3 regions of the Aureibacillus halotolerans genome follow, and region 1 is predicted to be linked to each of the others. Evidence: riboswitches for the same ligand, from Rfam matches in the RefSeq annotation. Region 1 holds a riboswitch; each other region holds the start of a gene.
What was found. Region 1 has a riboswitch for thiamine pyrophosphate ahead of EV213_RS19545 (ECF transporter S component). Riboswitches for the same ligand answer to the same signal wherever they lie in the genome.

Region 1 (5,963 bases):
CAATGATCCCTGTCACATGCGTTCCGTGCCCATGGTAGTCGTCAAAGCGGTGCGGTCTTCCCCCATCGTCGTTCGTAAAATTTCTGCCTCCAATAATCGCTTCTTGAAGGTCCGGGTGGCGTGCGTCACATCCCGTATCAAACACAGCTACGACAACGCCCTTCCCTGTGAACCCTTGCTTCCACCAGTCTGGCGCACCGATGGATTGAATATTTGACGGCACCTCATTTTTTCGTCTCGTAACATCTTGAACGGTGAAAGGATGTAACGCTATGTCGGCCATACCATCCCTCTTTTCGTGAAAATCATCCCTCTCTTAGTATCAAATTCACGAATCGAGAAAAACATGCCTAAAAAATGACGAAATCGCTTATTTATATGTTCGACGCCGCTCTAAAGATCTCCAAATAAAGTGAACATCCCTGTCCACATTGAGATAGCTATCGCAAGAACAAAAAGCAGAACAATCGCACCGGCAAACCAGCTGTCTTTCATCGTGACGTTCACTTCATGATAAAAGGTCCTTGCCCCACCAGTGAATCCTTTCGATTCCATTGCCATGGCGGTTTGTTCTGCACGCCGAACGGCAGACGCAAGCAGTGGAATGGCATCTTGAAAAGCAGTGAAAAGAGAAGAAATGCCTCTTTTACTTGCGCCCATGCCCCTCACTCGGCGGGCATTTTGCAGTGTTTTCCATTCATCCTTAAACAGAGGTAAAAAGCGGTAGCCTGCCATAATGCCGTATGCAAGCTTTGGAGACAGTCTGCATTGCTGCATTAAGCTAAGCAGAAGTTTCGTTGCATCGGTTGTGAAGGCAAACAGCAACGAGAGGCTTGCCACTGCCAGAACTCTTATGCTCAATGCACACCCCCGTAACACAGCATCCAACGTCACTGCGAAACTACCCATCTGCCAAAGCACTGGACCGTCTGATGGCTTGGCGAATACTATCGTCGTCCATACATACCCAACGGCGATGAACAAAAAGGGACTCATCATAAGGAGCCATGGCTTCAGTGGGACTTTCCCCCACACAAACGTTAACACCACTGTGCCAACGAACACGATGGCAGGTGTCACTGGGTCAAAAAAGAATGCTAAACACAACACAGCGACAATAATCACAGCTGCTTTTACGCTAGGGTTATAGTGAGACAGGTTCACCAAGCAGCCTCGCCTCCTTTTCAAGCTGTCGCCATACTGGAGGAAGAAGCCGTGCCTCACGCGCAATTGCTTCATGCTCCCGCCAAAGAATCGCTGGTGACCCATCGGATACGACGTGCCCTTGGTTAATGACAATCCAGCGATCCGCAAACATGGAGGCGATGTCCATATCGTGTGTAACCATTGCAATGCATGACCCATTATCTGCGAGATGTCTCAGCTTTTGCATAAGTCGGTAGGATGAGATCGCGTCTTGCCCATAAGTCGGTTCATCCAGCAATAGCACATCCTGCTCGACAATGGTCATGACCGCCACACTAAGTCGCCGTTTCTGACCCATCGACAATGCGAGAGGGTGCGCATCTCGTAAATGCTGCAGCTTGTACGCTGCCAACGAAGCCATCACGCTTTTTTCAATGGCTTCTGGTGACCACTTTAGAAGCGTTGGACCATACGCCAGCTCATGATAGACGCTGCTCGTAAGAAACTGATGGTCAGGATGCTGAAACACCACCCCTAAACGCTGACGCAGATGACGTTCTTTCCACTTCTTAAACGTCTTACCTGCAAACACGACCTCTCCTTCGGAAGTGGGCAAAAGCCCTGCGAGCGCATGCAGCAACGACGTTTTCCCTGCACCATTTTCACCAACAATGGCCGTTAATTCGCCTCTCGTCAACGTAAGATTGACGTCCTCTACGATTGACCTTCCCGCACGAGTTACTGTCACTTGCCTTGCCTCCAAAACGGAGGTTCGCTGCTTCGTATTTGCGGTGTTTGCTTGAAACCAATGGCTCGGCAGCTCATTCACTTTGAAATCACCTGGCCATTGAGACACATCCAACGGAATGTCCTCCGCATTCGGCTGCAAATGCAAATACAGCTCACTCACAAAGGGCAACCATAAGCCACCTGCACGTAGAAGGTCCCAGTGTTTCTGTAATCCATCTTTTAACGGACCATCGTAAATGAGCTCTCCCTCATCATTCAGGATCAGGGCATTTTCAATAATATGAATCCAGCTTTCAATTCGATGTTCAATGACAATCACCGTCATGTCAGTTGTATTTAATAACTGTTCCACCTGAAGCGCTATGTCCCTTGCCGCTTGGGGGTCAAGCATGGAAGTAGGCTCGTCCAAAATGAGCACTGCTGGTTGAAGCACAAGCACACAGGCAAGAGCCAGACGCTGCTTCATCCCACCAGAAAGCGAGGTAATAATCGCATGCTTCTCTGCGGTTAACCCGACCTGTGTCAGCACCTCATCAATTCGCTCCTCCATGTCTTCACGAGGGATAGACCAGTTCTCCAGACCAAACGCAAGCTCGTCGCACACCGTCAGCATGCAAAATTGGCTGTCCGGGTCTTGAAACACCGTTCCTGCGATACGGCAAATTTCTCCTTCAGCAAACGTGGAGATCTCTTGGCCATTCAAAAAAAGCGCACCTTCCATGACACCTTCGACCGCCTCTGGATAAAGACCGTTCAAACAAAACGCAAGCGAGCTTTTCCCCGATCCACTCGGCCCCATCAAAAGCACAGAAGATCCTTTTTCGATATCGAACGAAAGCTGCTTCAAAACAGGCGCTGTCTGATCACTGTATGAAAAGGACATGCATTCTGCACTATACATCCTATTATGCGGCATGATCGGTAGGTCCTTTATTCTTCGCTTTCGAGAGCGCATACCCACGCAAAGCACCCGTCTTTGCCAACGCGTCGCCAATCCATTTCCCAAGCCACCCCGCAAGCACAGCTGAGCTTACAATACGCACAATAAACATGATCACAAGCAACTGGCTTGAATAAACGGCCAAGCCAGATTGGAAATAGCCGTACACAAAGCTTGCGACACCAGACCCGATGCCGGCCAACATTAGTGCTGGCAGACGAAAGTTTTGATAACGTAGCATCGCGAGCACCGCTTCTGCCCCTGCTCCTTGAATAATGCCCGATAGCAACACCGATGGGCCTAAGCCTAAAAGCATTTCAACACCAGCGGCAATCACTTCTGCTAGAAACGCAACGCCGGGTTTTTGAATAATATAAGCGGCCACGATGGAAGCAAGAAACCAGACTCCGTAAATGATGTCATAGCCTAGCGGTCCCATGATGGCATGCAATAAATGTCCGAGATGGGAAAACGCCATATACACGACACCAAAAACGACCGCAAGCACCGACATTAGAACAACTTCCCGCAACTTTAAAGCTGAGCCCATACAAAAATCCCTCCTTGAGTTATTCCATAACCGCACAGGAGGGATTTAGATAAGCGTTCACAGAGAAAGGTAGGTCAAAATAAAAGCACTGAAGTCAAAAGACAACAGTGCATTTTAAGGCACTGTTCGTTCCAATACCTTCTCATGCACTTCCCCACGCTGGTATTATCCAGATCGGGTCCCAAGGGATCGGAATTCAAGTGAACTCGCATCTCAGCCGCTAGCCTTCAGCAGCACCCCTAGTGCTTGCTATGAAATTGTTGATGTAATCATAGAGGTTTTTCTATGATTTGTAAAGTCCGTCTGCCATTAATCATAGAATAGGCTTTCTACCTCAGCTTGTTCCCTCACCAAACTAGAGGTGGATTGAACATGAGCGAACTCCTGATGCAAATGGGCCAGAGCAAACTGATGACTTTCTTCCGCGGATAGCCATTCCCCGCGATGGTCTTGCATACGAAACGCCGCTGTAGCGTCTTCGACAACGGTGCAATTATAACCATAGTTTGCTGCCATCCGCACGGTTGTCGATACACAATGAGGCGTCGTCAATCCAGCGAACACTAAATCCTCTATATGATGCTCCCGAAGCTTGACATGCAATCCCGTCCCTATAAACGCTGAGTTCACGCTTTTTATCACATGCCATTCACCTGGCAAAGGCTCAAATGAATCTTGAAAGGCAAACCCTGACTTCGCTGGATGCAGCGGGGAGGAAATCTCTTTTGACGCATGCTGCACATGAATGATCAGTCTCTTTTTTTCACGCCAATATTGAAGCAGCTCCTTCATGCGGTGCTCTGCCATCGGATTGTTTCTTTCTCCCCACGTCGTTGCTGTAAAGCCCTTTTGCACATCAATAAACACGAGAGCCATATCCGTCATGTGGGTTCATCCTCCTTTCGTATCGAAATCACATAGGTGCAGCCTTCAGCACCGGCCACTGAACCGTGCAATGTGCCTTTTGGCAAGTAAATGCGATCGCCTTCAGAACAGTCTACCATAGTGCCATCAGCTTGAAAGTGTAAACAGCCAGAGAGAATATGCAAGATTTCGTCATTAGGGTGGGTATGTGATGGATGAGCTTGCCCTGGCTGGTCTCTCTGTACCTCAACAAAGGCTGTTTGATCCTTGGGTAACAGTTCCTCAACGACTTCCTGTAAGCTCAATAATTCCCCTTTTTCATATCGAACCTTTTTTTCCACCATGCACATTCCTCCTTTTTTGATGAAACGGGCATCGAGCGGGTTCGTCATTTTGAGCATCTCGCAAGAAATATTGACGCCACTCACGATTAGTCTGTTCGCCATACCAGCCAAGCGCCGGGTGTACAGGTACTTGATCATAAGCGATTAAACGTTGGCGTATTTTCGTTTGCAGCACCTCCCCAGCTTTGGAATGTTTATGTATGCCTTCAAATACCCAGCGTGGCTGGAAGGTTATCATAAACGCATGCGATTTCCTGCTTTTCCTCAGCTCATGTGATGGCGTGTTGCACACAACGAAAATCGGTTCACCATGAAAACTGAATTCCCAAAGGGGATCATCAGGATCTGTCGGAACATCTGATGGCCAATCCTGTTCATCTAGTGCTCGCAATTCGTTCAGTACATTCCAGAAACGCTGCTCATAAACGGCTTGTGTTTCCTGTGGTTCATCTGGAGGGAAAAATGCGACAAACGATGTATTGCGTCCAATGTGGCGGAACGACTCTACGTAGGCACGCAAAAAGGCTGCGAGAAGAGACATATCTTTTGAGTGTGTAGAAGGAATAAAACAAAAGCGTAGCAAGTCTCGTTTTAACCCTTCGACACCTAAAATACAAGGGAACGGGGCAGATTCAGAAAGCATGTCGGCTTGAAATCGGTCATACACATCTCTTTCCCAAGCATGGGTAAGCCCTTCCGCTTCGATAATCTTTCGGCTGTACAATCTCACTTCAATAGCATCCTCCCAATCGTCATTTGATCAGGCTGATGACAAACGATCGCTTTCTTTGTTGCTTTGTCTTGTCCGGTGCTCATTGCCCTTATGGCAACTCCGCACCTCCCAAAACTTTGCGCCTCGAAAGGCAAACGTTTTCATTCAGCCTGCTTTGGTTGGGGACAAACGATCGCTTTCTTTGTTGCTTCGTCTTGTCCGGTACTCATTGACCTTGTGGCAACTCCGCGCCTCCCTAGACTTTGCGCCTCAAAAGACAAGCGTTTTCATTCAGCCTGCTTTGGTTGGGGACAAACGATCGCTTTCTTTGTTGCTTCGTCTTGTCCGGTGCTCATTGACCTTATGGCATTCAACCTAATTTTCATGTGATCTCAATGTGACTTTGTCTATACTGTCCTCGAACGACATTTGGCCTATGTTAGTTTTATGATTCTAGACTCTTGTCCAATGCATACAATGTTCGGAAGGGGGCTTGGACAATGGGATGGCTCATACATTATCTTGCCTACATAGGCTTAGGCGTTAGTCTTGCTGCACCGATCGGACCCATCAATACAGAAATGTTAAAAAGAGGGCTGCACAGAGGCTTTTGGTCCTCCTGGAAGGTTGGTCTCGGGGGAATGAGTGCTGATATTC
Region 2 (5,963 bases), on a different contig from region 1:
TGTTTCAACGCTATGTGCGTATCGATCATTCATCTCACTCGCAAGCATTGACCCACAGGCTCACTATGTATTGCTCCAAGTCGATGAATCTGCCGTGACGATGACGATTTATTATGATCATGTTCCGATGTTTTATCGGCATTCCCCACGCGCTCCTGACGCACCGTTTGGATTCGTTGAGGAGCTCGGACGGCTCATGCATTTTTATGAGTTTACGATGAATCAGGGCGCAGCCGCCGTAGAGGCGGTTGGGCTCACGGGCGATGATCCGAACTTGAGCATTGTTGAGGAGACGTTGCGAGCTGAGCTGGTCGTTCCAATTGAAACCTTAGGCAACGCCGTTTGGCCGCCAATAATGGGAGAAACGTTTTATGACGCCTTGGGCTTGACGCTACGAAAAACGGTGATTTTTTCATGAGAAAAGACATAAATTTGCTGCCAGAGCAGCCAAATGTACGCCCGTTTCGCTGGAAAATGATCTTCGGGCTTGTCGGCGTGTTCTTGTTTTGTATCGCTATCTTTTTGGGATACCCGATGTATTTGCAAAAACAAACGGCGGCTCTGCGGGACCAAGTGGATGACTTGTCCATGCAGCTTGCAGCACAATCGACCCCTGAGGAGACTCCAATTACACCTGAAGGTGCATTGCAGCAACTGCAGACGGAGTATTTGCCATTATCAGTGCTTCTAACAAAGCTTCATGCGCTTTTGCCTGAAAAGGCGGTCGTTGTAGGCGTTCACTATTCCTCAGCTGGCGTCGTGGAATGGTCAGCGCAATTTTCCACGCTTGAAGCGGTAGCCACCTATATGGCAGCTGTTCAAGCGGAAAAATCCGTGGAAAATGTTTCGATTGTGCAGGTCGAACAGGACCCGCTTGTGAAAAACAAGCCATATGTCGCCGTGCTGATGGTTGAAGGAATTTCTTCGGCACTTCAAGAGGAGGAGCGGAAGGAATGAAAAAACTCAAACGAACACGAAACTCGTTTCTTCTCATCGGTTTAAGTAGTTTGTTCCTCCTTACGTGTCTGCTGTTTGTCTTGCAGTTCATTTTGCCAATGCTGCAGGAAAAGACACTGCTCCAACAATCTTTAGCAGGGATGACGCAGGCCATTTCCGCGACTGCACATACAACCGTTAATGATACAGACGAGTCGTTAGAACTTACAGACAAGAAAGTACCTGCATCACCTCAAGAGGAAGCACTGCTACGCGCCCTTTCTTCTGCATCTAAAAAAGCGAAGGTCACCGTTACAGCGATCTCCTTTCAGTCAGCTGTCCAACTTGTGCAAGAGGTGGAAGAAGAGGTCTTGGAGCTCGATACCGATTGGTCCGACGATGATGCTGAGGTGGAGCCACCGATGGAGCCATCAGACCAAGTCTCTCAAGGAATAGAAGGCGTGTACCCTGTTCGCATGATGGTCACGGTTGAAGTCTCTTCTTACACTGAGCTACAGGCATTTTTGCAAGAGGTTGATCTGTTGGAACGGTTTGTTGGCGTAGAGTCGGTTTCGGCACCAGCGTTTACAACGGACAGAAATTCTGTTGACATGGTGCTCGCTGCGTATTACATTCCCCGTCCATCATCGTAAGAGCAACGATTGTTTATCCTTCCTCTTTTTGTGGAATGGTAAGATGACACATTCAAGATAAACAGAAATGAGGAACGAACATGTCATTGTCTACGATATTAAAATGGTTAACGGGTCTAGCGGAAGGGTTTTTAGGTATTCCTATAATTGGTGGTGCATTTATTCTTGCCAATGGCTGGGCGCCGTTAGGTTTTATGCTAGTCGTCCATATCGTCGTCTTACTCATCAGCAAATCGCAGAAAAAAAGCTATATGGGCTCAGTGCTAGGGATCATAACAAGCATTATCGGTCTTATCCCGATCGTTGGGATGATTTTTCATATCATTACAGCTCTTGTGTTGCTCGTTGATGCCTGGTCCTCAACAGCTAAAGAAAAATGATAATAAAACGCGATCTCTTCGGAGGTCGCGTTTTCATTTCTTACGCTGTTTTTCAGTTTAATTGTCTAGGCCTTCGTTTTGTATGAATGACACACTTGACAGATTTGTCCAAATTCTCTATTGTGATAGAGAATACACAAATAAATCGTCCACTGGGGGCGCCTATTGTTGGCTGAGATAAGGACATTGTCCTTGGTCCCTTTGAACCTGATCTAGATCATTCTAGCGTAGGGAAGTGGAGACGGTCGCGATGCGTCTATTTTTGTTATGCGCTATGCTCAACCGCTCCTTTTCCGGGAGCGGTTTTTACTATCTCTTGCCGCTCTCGCGTGGGAAGTTGGAATAGGCCCTAGGTGAACGAAGAGGAGGAAACGAATTGACGTTTACAGAACGACTTCGTGAAGAAAATGACGCGACCTATCAGGCTATTTTTGATCACCCTTATGTACAGGGGCTGAAAACGGGTCATGTCCCTAAGAACGCCCTTGTGCATTATGTGAAGCAGGATTTCGAGTATTTGAACGCCTTTATGCGCGTGTATGGGTTGGCAATATCAAAATGTGAGACAAGAGAAGAAATGAGCTTATTTAATGAACAAATTGGCTTCGTTCTTCATAGTGAAATTCATCCACATAACAATCTTTGTGAAGTGGCTGGCGTGCCCTATGAGGAGCTGCAAGGGTATCCACTTGCCCCAGGTGCCAGCCATTATATTTCACATATGATGACCACCGCCCAGCAGGGAACGTTAGGCGAAATTGTCGCTGTGCTGTTGCCCTGCCCATGGACATATTTAGACATTGGCGAGCGCCTCATGAAAGAAGCAGCACCCCAGCCAGGTCTGCATCCGTTTTATGAATGGATTAATTTTTACGGAACAAAAAGCATGGAGGGTGTGACAGGGAAGCTGCGGTCATGGCTCGACCGATATGCAGAAACGGCGTCTGAGCGGGAAAAGGAAAAAATGCGCGTGGCGTTTGCGAAAAGCTGTCAGCTGGAGCTAGGCTTTTGGGAAATGGCCTATACGGTCGAAGAATGGCCAGTTAGAGACGCCGTATTGCGTCGTTAAAAGAGTCACAAAAACCACGAGATTTCATACCTCGTGGTTTTTGTGCGTTGTAAATTGGAACAGCGACTTGTGTCACTTATCCCCTGAATAATGCTCCAGAAGATAGCGAATAAATGTGTCGGCTGCGTTCGTTCGTTCAGTGGTGGCTTCTACTAAGCAAAAATCCCGCTTAAGTGCTGGCCAACCAATCATAGGAACGATGTACAATTCTTTTTGTTTTAACGATTTGCTGACGACCCATTTTGAAAGGATGGAAACGCCTAGCCCGTTAACGACCGCTTCCTTGACGCCGTAATTGCTTGAGATGGTCGTCACCCTTTTGCTATGAAGCTTATGCGTATCAAAAAAACGATTCATTACTTCACGAGTTCCCGATCCAGGTTCACGCGACACCCAAGGCCATTCTGCAAGTTGTTTTGGTGAAACGGGCGCAGTTAGCTGGTGACTGTAGGAGGCAGGCGCAACAAGCACCATCTCATCCTCTAAAATGGGGGTGACATGAAGCTGCGGCAAAGTCACTTTGCCTTCAACGAAACCGAGAGTCAGAGTTCGATCGTGCACCTTCTCGGCAATGCTGGACGTATTTTCAATGAAAACCCTCAGCTCGACTCCTGGAAAGGCTTGTTGAAAGGGCGCCAATAACGAGGGAAGTAAATACTCGCCAATGGTATAGCTCGCGCCAATGGCTAATGTCCCTTCCACCCGCTGGTGCAGACCATCGATCTCCTGAATCGTCTGGTCGTAGAGAGCCACCAACTCTTGCGCTCGCTGATAAAAAAATTCACCTGTCGCCGTTAGCTTGACAAACTTCTGCGAGCGATCAATTAATGTTGTCTGAAACTCTTCCTCAAGCTGCTTAATATGCAGAGACACACTAGGCTGAGACAACAGCAATTTTTGCGCAGCTTTCGTGAAGCTTTTTTCATCAGCTACAGCAATAAAGGTACGTATAGGTTCAAGCGCCATAAGGTTTCCCTCGCTTATTCGAGTTTCCAAGTAAAATGACGATAAGGGGCGAACTCTTCGTCTGCTTTGCTCGCCTAGCTCCTCATGTACAAGTGCACACTGCAGGTCAGCATCCTTGACCTTCATGCATCTCCCCATTTTACAGGTCCGTTTTTGTTTATTCACAGTTCATTATCGGGCACCTCTCGTTCGTTCACAAGCTTCAAAGGTGCTCTTCTTATAAAGAGCATACCACAAGACAGCAGAAAAGGAGTTGGCACCAAGCCCTCTTGCAATGCTTAGCAGCGCCGGATTCCATAATTTGCGTAGTATACGTTGTAGCCTAAACGCCAAGCTAGTAAACAAATGAAGCAAAGTAGGTGAGGGCATGAATCTACAACGACCGAAGGATCCGATGACAAGAGATGATGTGCTGAGGCCCGTGAACGTGAGGCGGTCGCCAACAGATGACTTTAGCGAGATGCAGGCGATACAGGAAACGGCGGATGCCCCGTCCACAACCTCGGACGTCAAAGAACGCCCATACTGCAAATAGACAGGAGATGATGATCGTGAATAAGGAAAACCAGCAGAAGGAAACTTTGCAGCCAACGGAACAATCAAAAGAGATTGAGCATACGACCCCACACCCAAACATCGAACGTGAAGACGAAACGATTAAAAATACGTCTAGCTGAGCGCACATTGACAGGTTTATCCTCTGTTAACAAGTGGAAAAGTGTTAGCAATCACTGTTCTTTACAGAGGAGGGCTGGCATGGCTAATCATAAAAAGATGACACGGGAAGAAGCCGGGCGCAAAGGCGGACAAGCAACAGCAAAAAAACACGGCAGAGAGTTTTTTCAGGAGATTGGTGGGAAGGGCGGAGAAACAACGTCACAACGCCATGACCGCGAGTTTTTTCAAGAAATCGGTGGCAAAGGTGGCGGCAGTACTTCAAAGCGCTACAAGCGTCCTTTTTTTGAAGAAATTGGTCGCAAGGGTGGAAAAAATAAACCAAAAGCATCAGAGTGAGCAGGCCGCATAGGGTCTGTTTTTTTTATGTTATCCATTTAAAGGCTTTCCTTTACCCTCTCTTAAAGCTACTACGGGTCTTCACTGGCTTGGAGAAAAGTAACATCATGCCCTTTTTCTCGGAAAACCACACGAAAAATGTTGATTTGCTTTTGTTTTGATTTATAATTGTCTTTAAACAAAAACAAACGTAACAAAAAGAAACGAATGGAGGAGACAACAAATGGTACAGCATGCTTGGGAAGCTAAACAAGCGCCAGTAACAGTTGGACTGAAAGAGCTCGTTTATCGCTCAAATATCCTTGGGCAAGATCGATCGGTCGCGAACTGGGGTGGTGGAAACACATCGATGAAAATGGTGGAAAAGGATTTTCGAGGTAGAGATGTCAATGTGATGTACGTGAAAGGCAGTGGTTCAGACCTTGCGACCATGGGGGAAAGCCATTTTACAGGTCTTCGAATCGATGATATTGCGCCTTTAAAAGATAGAGATGAGATGACGGACGAGGATATGGTCGCGTATCTTTCGCATTGTATGGTCAATTCAGCGCATCCGCGGGCATCGATCGAGACGTTGCTGCATGCTTTTTTGCCCTACCCACACGTCGACCATACGCACCCTGATGCCATTATTAGCATCTGTTGTGCGGAAAATGGCCAGGAGCTAGCGGAAAAGATTTACGGAAACCGCTTTGTATGGGTGCCATACATTCGCCCTGGATTTACATTGTCTAAGCTTATCGCGGAAGCTGTTGAAGGAAACCCGAATGCGGAGTGCGTGCTTATGGAAAAGCATGGCCTTGTGACGTGGGGAGAAACGAGCAGCGAGTGCTACGATAAAACCATCGCGATTATCCAAGAAGCCGAAGCGTTCTTAAACGAACGGGCGCAAGCATCTCCGTTTGGTGGCGAAAAGCATCATGCCCTTTCTGTTGAGCGTCGCCG
Region 3 (5,963 bases), on a different contig from region 1:
CTGCTCCTGATAATACGTTGCGGCTGGCTCGTCACCTTCATAATATAGACGGAGTGCGCCTGCATATGTCCCATCCTTAATTGCCGCTTGAAGCGTATCATCGGACGTGTTCACGTGTTCAAGGATAATGGAGTTCTCCACGTCCTTCAGAGCATTTTGCACATCCCCAAAAAGGCGGTCTGAGTCGGTGGCCACTGCAATAGTCACTTCTTCAGAGTCGGCCTCATCGTCAAACAAAGAAATGAAAGAGTCAATGTTCATCACAGCCAGAACCAATAAAATCGTAATAAGTGTTGTGATAATATACGACTTTGTCATAGCGTGCTTAGTGAATGTATGACCAACAATGGTCCAAAACTTACTCATTCACAGCACCTACCTTCTCAATAAATATGTCGTTAAGAGTTGGTTCTTCCAACTCAAATTTTCGAACGAACCCACGATCGGACAAACACTGAAAAATGTCATGGGCGACATTTTCCTGAGCTATGCGAACCCTTGTCCCGTTTGGATGAATATCTACTTCTTCAACGCCTTCCATTTGCTCAAGGAAATCGAGAGCGTATGGGGCATCAATTCTGACATATTTTTTTGGATGCTGTGATTTAATCTCTTTAATGCCCCCAGACGCAACCGCTCGCCCCTGGTGCATAATGCAAATATGTTCACAAAGCTCTTCAACATGCTCCATCCGATGACTCGAAAACAAAAGCGTTGTCCCTTGGTTTTTCACATCAAGCACTGCTTTTTTAAGCATCTCGACGTTCACAGGGTCTAGACCACTAAACGGTTCATCAAGAATGACGAGCTCTAGTCGATGCAAAACAGAAGCGATGAACTGGATTTTCTGCTGGTTTCCCTTGGATAGTTCCTCGACCTTTTTCTTCGCATAATGGCCTATACCAAAGCGGTCTAGCCATTGATTCATTTCCTCTAGAACAGCTGCCTTACGCATGCCACGTAAACGCCCGAGATAGACAAGTTGCTGCTCAACAGTAAGCTTTGGGTAAAGCCCACGCTCTTCTGGCAAATACCCTACTCGTTCGCTCGAACGTTCATTTAATTGAATTCCGTCATACGTAATCTTTCCCGACGTCGGCTTCATAAGCCCTATGATCATTCGAAATGTTGTTGTCTTTCCTGCACCATTCGCGCCTAGAACGCCGTATATTTGACCTTTAGGTATAGTGAGGCTAAGGTGGTCTACAGCTGTATGTGACCCAAATGACTTTGTCACATCAGCAATCTCTAACGTCATTGAAAATCCTCCTTCAGTCCCCTCCACTTACATTCCTCTTTTATTATGCCACTCATTGGAGGTACAAAAAAGAGGTTTGAATTGCCAAGTTGTATCATTCTTGTTAACAAAAAAACAGCCCATGATTCACTCACAGGCTGCTTCTTTAGGTACTGGCATAATTTCTCTCACCATAAGCCAACAATTCTCCCAAATTCCCTCGTGCAGCTCATGCTGAGGGAGGTGTCGTGTTTTTTCAAATCCACATTTCGTGTAACAGGCGATCGCACGTTCATTTTTTTCTCGCGGATCAACGACAAAGCGACTTCGTGCGACATGTTGAGCCATGCGTTCAATCATAAAGGCATTAAATTCTTGTCCGATTCCTCGATTCCAATAGGATGGATCGCCAATAAATTGATCCATGCCGAACGTCGCCACTTCATCATTATAGCCATAACACGCTTGCGTTTCTTGATCAATTTCGTATACCTGACAGTAGCCGATCGGCCGATATCGATACACAATAATCAATCGTTCGACGTGGGCTTCGTTTCTAAAAAACCGGTGTTTCACCATTGACTCATCATGAGGACGGTCACGACCTTCATAAAATTCCAATAATTCTTCGTTCTGAAGCCACTTTGACATCAATGGGATATCCACTGTTTGAAGAGGTCGAACTGCTATATCATCCACAGGTTTCATCCTTTCTTTTTCTGTCAATATAGAATAATAGAATGCCGCATACACAGACGTTGTATGAATGAAGACAGTTTTTTAACTTCACAACCCCAGTTAAATACGATACGATGAGAAAAATACAATGTTGGACTGCTAGGGGAGCTCGTTGTGAGCTGAGAAAAGCACTGCTTTGACCCTTTGAACCTGATCTGGTTAACACCAGCGGAGGGAAGCTATCGGCCGATACGCATACAAATGCACCCATGCCGTCGTTTCTATTCCGGGATGGTTTTTTGTGACTCCTCAGCAGTTCGCTTTCTGGAGGATAAACATGACGATACCTATTGCATTGACGATTGCTGGCACGGACCCATCAGGAGGTGCTGGCATTCAAGCAGATTTAAAAACATTCCATGAGCTGCGTGTGTTTGGTACAAGTGCGATTACGGCAGTTGTCAGCCAAAACACTTGTGGCGTAAGATCCTTTGTCGATATTGATCCAGCACTTATAGAGGATCAGCTTCAAGCCGTCTTTGAAGATGTACCGCCAAACGCTGTCAAAACAGGCATGTTGTCCATTGTACCTGCCATTGAAATCACTGCAAAAATACTAAAACAACATGGCGTTTCCCGTTATGTCATGGATCCCGTAATGGTCGCCAAAAGTGGGCATTCTCTTCTCTCAAAGGAAGCTGTTCAAAGCTTAATTACGATGCTCTTGCCACTAACCTATGTGACAACACCAAATATCCCTGAGGCAGAGATTATGTCAAATATGCGTATTTCTTCTTTAGATGATATGAAAAAAGCTGCCCGTTACCTTGTTGATGATTGTGGAGCCTTTGCTTGCCTGTTAAAAGGGGGGCATATGTCTGATGAAAATGCAGTTGATGTACTCTACAGCGAAGGTGGGTTTGAAACGTTTTCAAGCCCACGTATTGCGACAAAGCACACGCACGGAACAGGTTGTACGCTATCGGCAGCAATCACAGCAGAATTAGCGAAAGGAAAATCGGTGCAGTCCTCTGTGGAGACTGCCAAAGCCTATATCTCAGCTGCCATTGAGGATAGCCTTCAGATTGGTCATGGAAATGGTCCAACCAATCACTGGGCGTTCAATGATCGTCTATCGAACCGTGCATAGGTATCGTCTCTTATTATAGAACAAATTACAATCGGAAGAATTTCCTTAGTCTATGATCGGTGTACGACTTTCGTCTCTGTTTTCAAGACGAATCAGCTTTCTAAGTTTGGTTCTTTCTTACCACTCTAATGGAAATAATGGTGTTTACGACCAGACCAATGATTCATTTTCAGTAAAATCACAATCTAAACATTTTGTTTTGAACACTGCTATGCTAACATAAATTAACAGCATGATGCTTGCAATCACCTGAGAACCACCCCCTTTTTAATGGCCCGTAACCTGAACAGGTTTACGGGATTTTTTATGCACTCAGGGGAACGAAGAAAGCGATCACGTTCATGAACATGATACAATTGCTAAAACATCATCATAAAGTGGGGAGCCTTATGGAAATACCGACGTTTGAGACAGAGAGATTGCTGATCCGTCCCTTAAAAGAAAGCGACGCAAACGCAATGTACCAAATTCTAAGCAACTATGACGTCACAAAGATGTATGGAATGGAACGTGTAACGACATTCGAAGAAGCTGTCCATCTTATACGCTCATTAGAGGACAGCTTTTATTATGGTTGGGGAATACGGTGGGCCATCGTCAAAAAGGCCAACGCTGTTTTTATCGGCACCGGGGGATTTCATGAATGGTCGTCCAGAAACAGCCGCGTTGAAATGGGGTATGAACTTAGCCCAGCTTTTTGGGGAGCCGGCTACGCTAAAGAAGCATTATCGGCCATGATCTCCTGGGGATTTGAGCATGGCTCATTGCTTCGTATCGGAGCAACAGTGATGCCGGAAAACAAGGCCTCGCTACGGTTGCTTAACAAGCTAAGCTTTCAACAAGAGGGCACTCTACGAGAATACATCTTACAAGACGGCGTGTTACGTGATGTCATTATGCACAGTCTACTAAAAAAGGATTGGCGGGGTGTATGAACTAGGGAATGCCCATTATGACGATTTAATCGGACCACTACGAGGGAGCTGTGGCAAGCGCACAATGAATGCGGTTCGCTCCTTCGTGCTCGTCACATGGATGTGCCCATTGTGCAAATCCAATATGCTTTTTGAAATCGCCAAACCAAGACCAGAGCCTTCATTGGACGTTGTACGTGATTTATCTACACGATAAAAACGGTCAAACAAATGTGGAAGATCATTTTCAGGAATAGGTTCACCATAATTGACGACAGCGACTTCTGCCATTTTAGACTCTTCTGAAAGCACTAAATCAATACGTTTCCCATCTGAACCGTACTTTGAAGCATTGCTAAGAAGGTTTTCGAACACGCGTACGAGCGTATCCCCATCTGCAGAAATATAGATCGGCTTTTCTGGAAGCTGTAAATTGACAGACACTCCTCGTTCCTTTAATGAAGCTTCATATTCGGAGCCAATTTGCCCGAGTAACGCACCAAGATCTAGCGGACGTTTATGAACACGGAGACCACCAAAACTGACACGTGTAAATTCAAACAAATCATTGACCATTCGATTTAATCGATGGGCTTTTTGATAAGCGATGTCCGTATAGTAGCGAAGCTCAACCTCATCCTTATAGCGGTTTTCATCAATAACACGAAGATATCCGATGATAGACGTTAGTGGTGTCCTAAGGTCATGGGAAACATTTGAAACAAGCTCATTTTTAGACTGCACAGCCGTCCTTTCCTCTTCGATGGCTTTTTCCAACCGCCCCGAAATGGCGTTGATCGAGGACTGCATTCTGCTCAGCTCTTCATTTTTTGAAGTTTTCAGCTGAACAGAAAAATCACCTCTCGCAATTTGCTCAACCCCAGAAATCGCCCTTTCAAGACCTCGAAACCACCGTCTCGTAAGGAGAAGGATGTAAATTGAAAACAGCAGCAACGTCAATATTCCTGCCCCAATGATGAGCATAAGCTCGGTAATTGACATTATCAGCCCTTCAATAAAGGATGGCAGGATGCCCACAGAATAAGTGATTACAGCAAAGAAATATAAACCAATTGTCGTCATCACAGACATAACGGCCGAAATGCCGATAATAATTAGAAGTTGATATTGCAACGGATGTCCAATGCTAAGCTTCAAACTTATACCCCACTCCCCAAATGGTATGAATGATTTTATACCCAAGCTTTCGTTCCAGTTTGTCTCTCAAATTACTAATGTGCACCATTACGGTGTTATTGGAGGAAAAATAGGTTTCTTTCCATACATACTCGAAAAGATCCTCTGCCGAGTACACGCGCCCAGCATTCGTCGCCATTAAATGCAAAATATCAAATTCTTTTGCGGTCAACGGGATCACTTCTCCTTCCACAGTCACTTGATGGCGAGCCTTATGAATAAGGATTGACCCACATTGGATTTCATCCTCTTTCTTTTCCTCTATCGGTGCTGCCGATGTCTTGAATGTGTATGATCGACGAAGCAACGATTTCACACGTGCCACGAGCTCCAAAGGATTAAAAGGCTTGATCATATAATCATCTGCGCCCGTCATCAAGCCCATAATTTTGTCCATATCCTCTGCTTTCGCGCTCACCATTAGAATCGGTAAGTCTTGTTTTTCGCGAACACGGCGGGTCACTTCTATTCCATCAAGCTTTGGCATCATTACATCAAGTACAATCAGATCAATGTTCACCTCATTAAGAAGGGCGAGTGCTTCCTCTCCGTTGTATGCCTTGCTCACTTCATATCCTTCATTTTGTAAATAGATTGCGATTAAATTAACAATATCAGGATCATCATCAACAATGAGCAAATGCCTCATCGGAACCCCTTCTTTCCTTCAGAAATGCAGCGCTTTAGCTGGCTTTACATTACCACAGTAAGTCGCCCTTTTACCACTCTTCGAACAATGGACGATCCAATACTCGTGTTCTTTACAAAAAAAAAGCAGGAGACCATC

Region 2: linked by a shared signal. The riboswitch ahead of tenA (thiaminase II) and the one ahead of EV213_RS19545 (ECF transporter S component) in region 1 are both predicted to bind thiamine pyrophosphate.
Region 3: linked by a shared signal. The riboswitch ahead of thiD (bifunctional hydroxymethylpyrimidine kinase/phosphomethylpyrimidine kinase) and the one ahead of EV213_RS19545 (ECF transporter S component) in region 1 are both predicted to bind thiamine pyrophosphate.

What each region holds. Positions count from the first base shown of each region.
Region 1 covers NZ_SNYJ01000027.1:21,165-27,127, forward strand. Annotated here, with positions in the region: partial or broken gene EV213_RS19530 (S8 family peptidase) at 1-283, opposite strand, end outside; gene EV213_RS19535 (energy-coupling factor transporter transmembrane component T family protein) at 394-1,164, opposite strand; gene EV213_RS19540 (ABC transporter ATP-binding protein) at 1,145-2,812, opposite strand; gene EV213_RS19545 (ECF transporter S component) at 2,802-3,386, opposite strand; TPP riboswitch at 3,521-3,637, opposite strand; gene EV213_RS19550 (cysteine hydrolase family protein) at 3,696-4,271, opposite strand; gene EV213_RS19555 (cupin domain-containing protein) at 4,268-4,594, opposite strand; gene EV213_RS19560 (YqcI/YcgG family protein) at 4,569-5,324, opposite strand; gene EV213_RS19565 (LysE family translocator) at 5,807-5,963, shown strand, end outside.
Region 2 covers NZ_SNYJ01000010.1:12,352-18,314, reverse strand. Annotated here, with positions in the region: gene pilM (type IV pilus biogenesis protein PilM) at 1-418, shown strand, start outside; gene EV213_RS12375 (hypothetical protein) at 415-957, shown strand; gene EV213_RS12370 (hypothetical protein) at 954-1,589, shown strand; gene EV213_RS12365 (hypothetical protein) at 1,670-1,969, shown strand; TPP riboswitch at 2,114-2,220, shown strand; gene tenA (thiaminase II) at 2,346-3,038, shown strand; gene EV213_RS12355 (LysR family transcriptional regulator) at 3,111-4,004, opposite strand; gene EV213_RS20780 (hypothetical protein) at 4,372-4,539, shown strand; gene EV213_RS21215 (hypothetical protein) at 4,556-4,681, shown strand; gene EV213_RS12350 (general stress protein) at 4,761-5,018, shown strand; gene EV213_RS12345 (bifunctional aldolase/short-chain dehydrogenase) at 5,242-5,963, shown strand, end outside.
Region 3 covers NZ_SNYJ01000013.1:53,867-59,829, forward strand. Annotated here, with positions in the region: gene EV213_RS14455 (ABC transporter permease) at 1-366, opposite strand, end outside; gene EV213_RS14460 (ABC transporter ATP-binding protein) at 359-1,258, opposite strand; gene EV213_RS14465 (GNAT family N-acetyltransferase) at 1,385-1,936, opposite strand; TPP riboswitch at 2,067-2,169, shown strand; gene thiD (bifunctional hydroxymethylpyrimidine kinase/phosphomethylpyrimidine kinase) at 2,253-3,065, shown strand; gene EV213_RS14475 (GNAT family N-acetyltransferase) at 3,455-4,000, shown strand; gene EV213_RS14480 (sensor histidine kinase) at 4,016-5,137, opposite strand; gene EV213_RS14485 (response regulator transcription factor) at 5,127-5,825, opposite strand.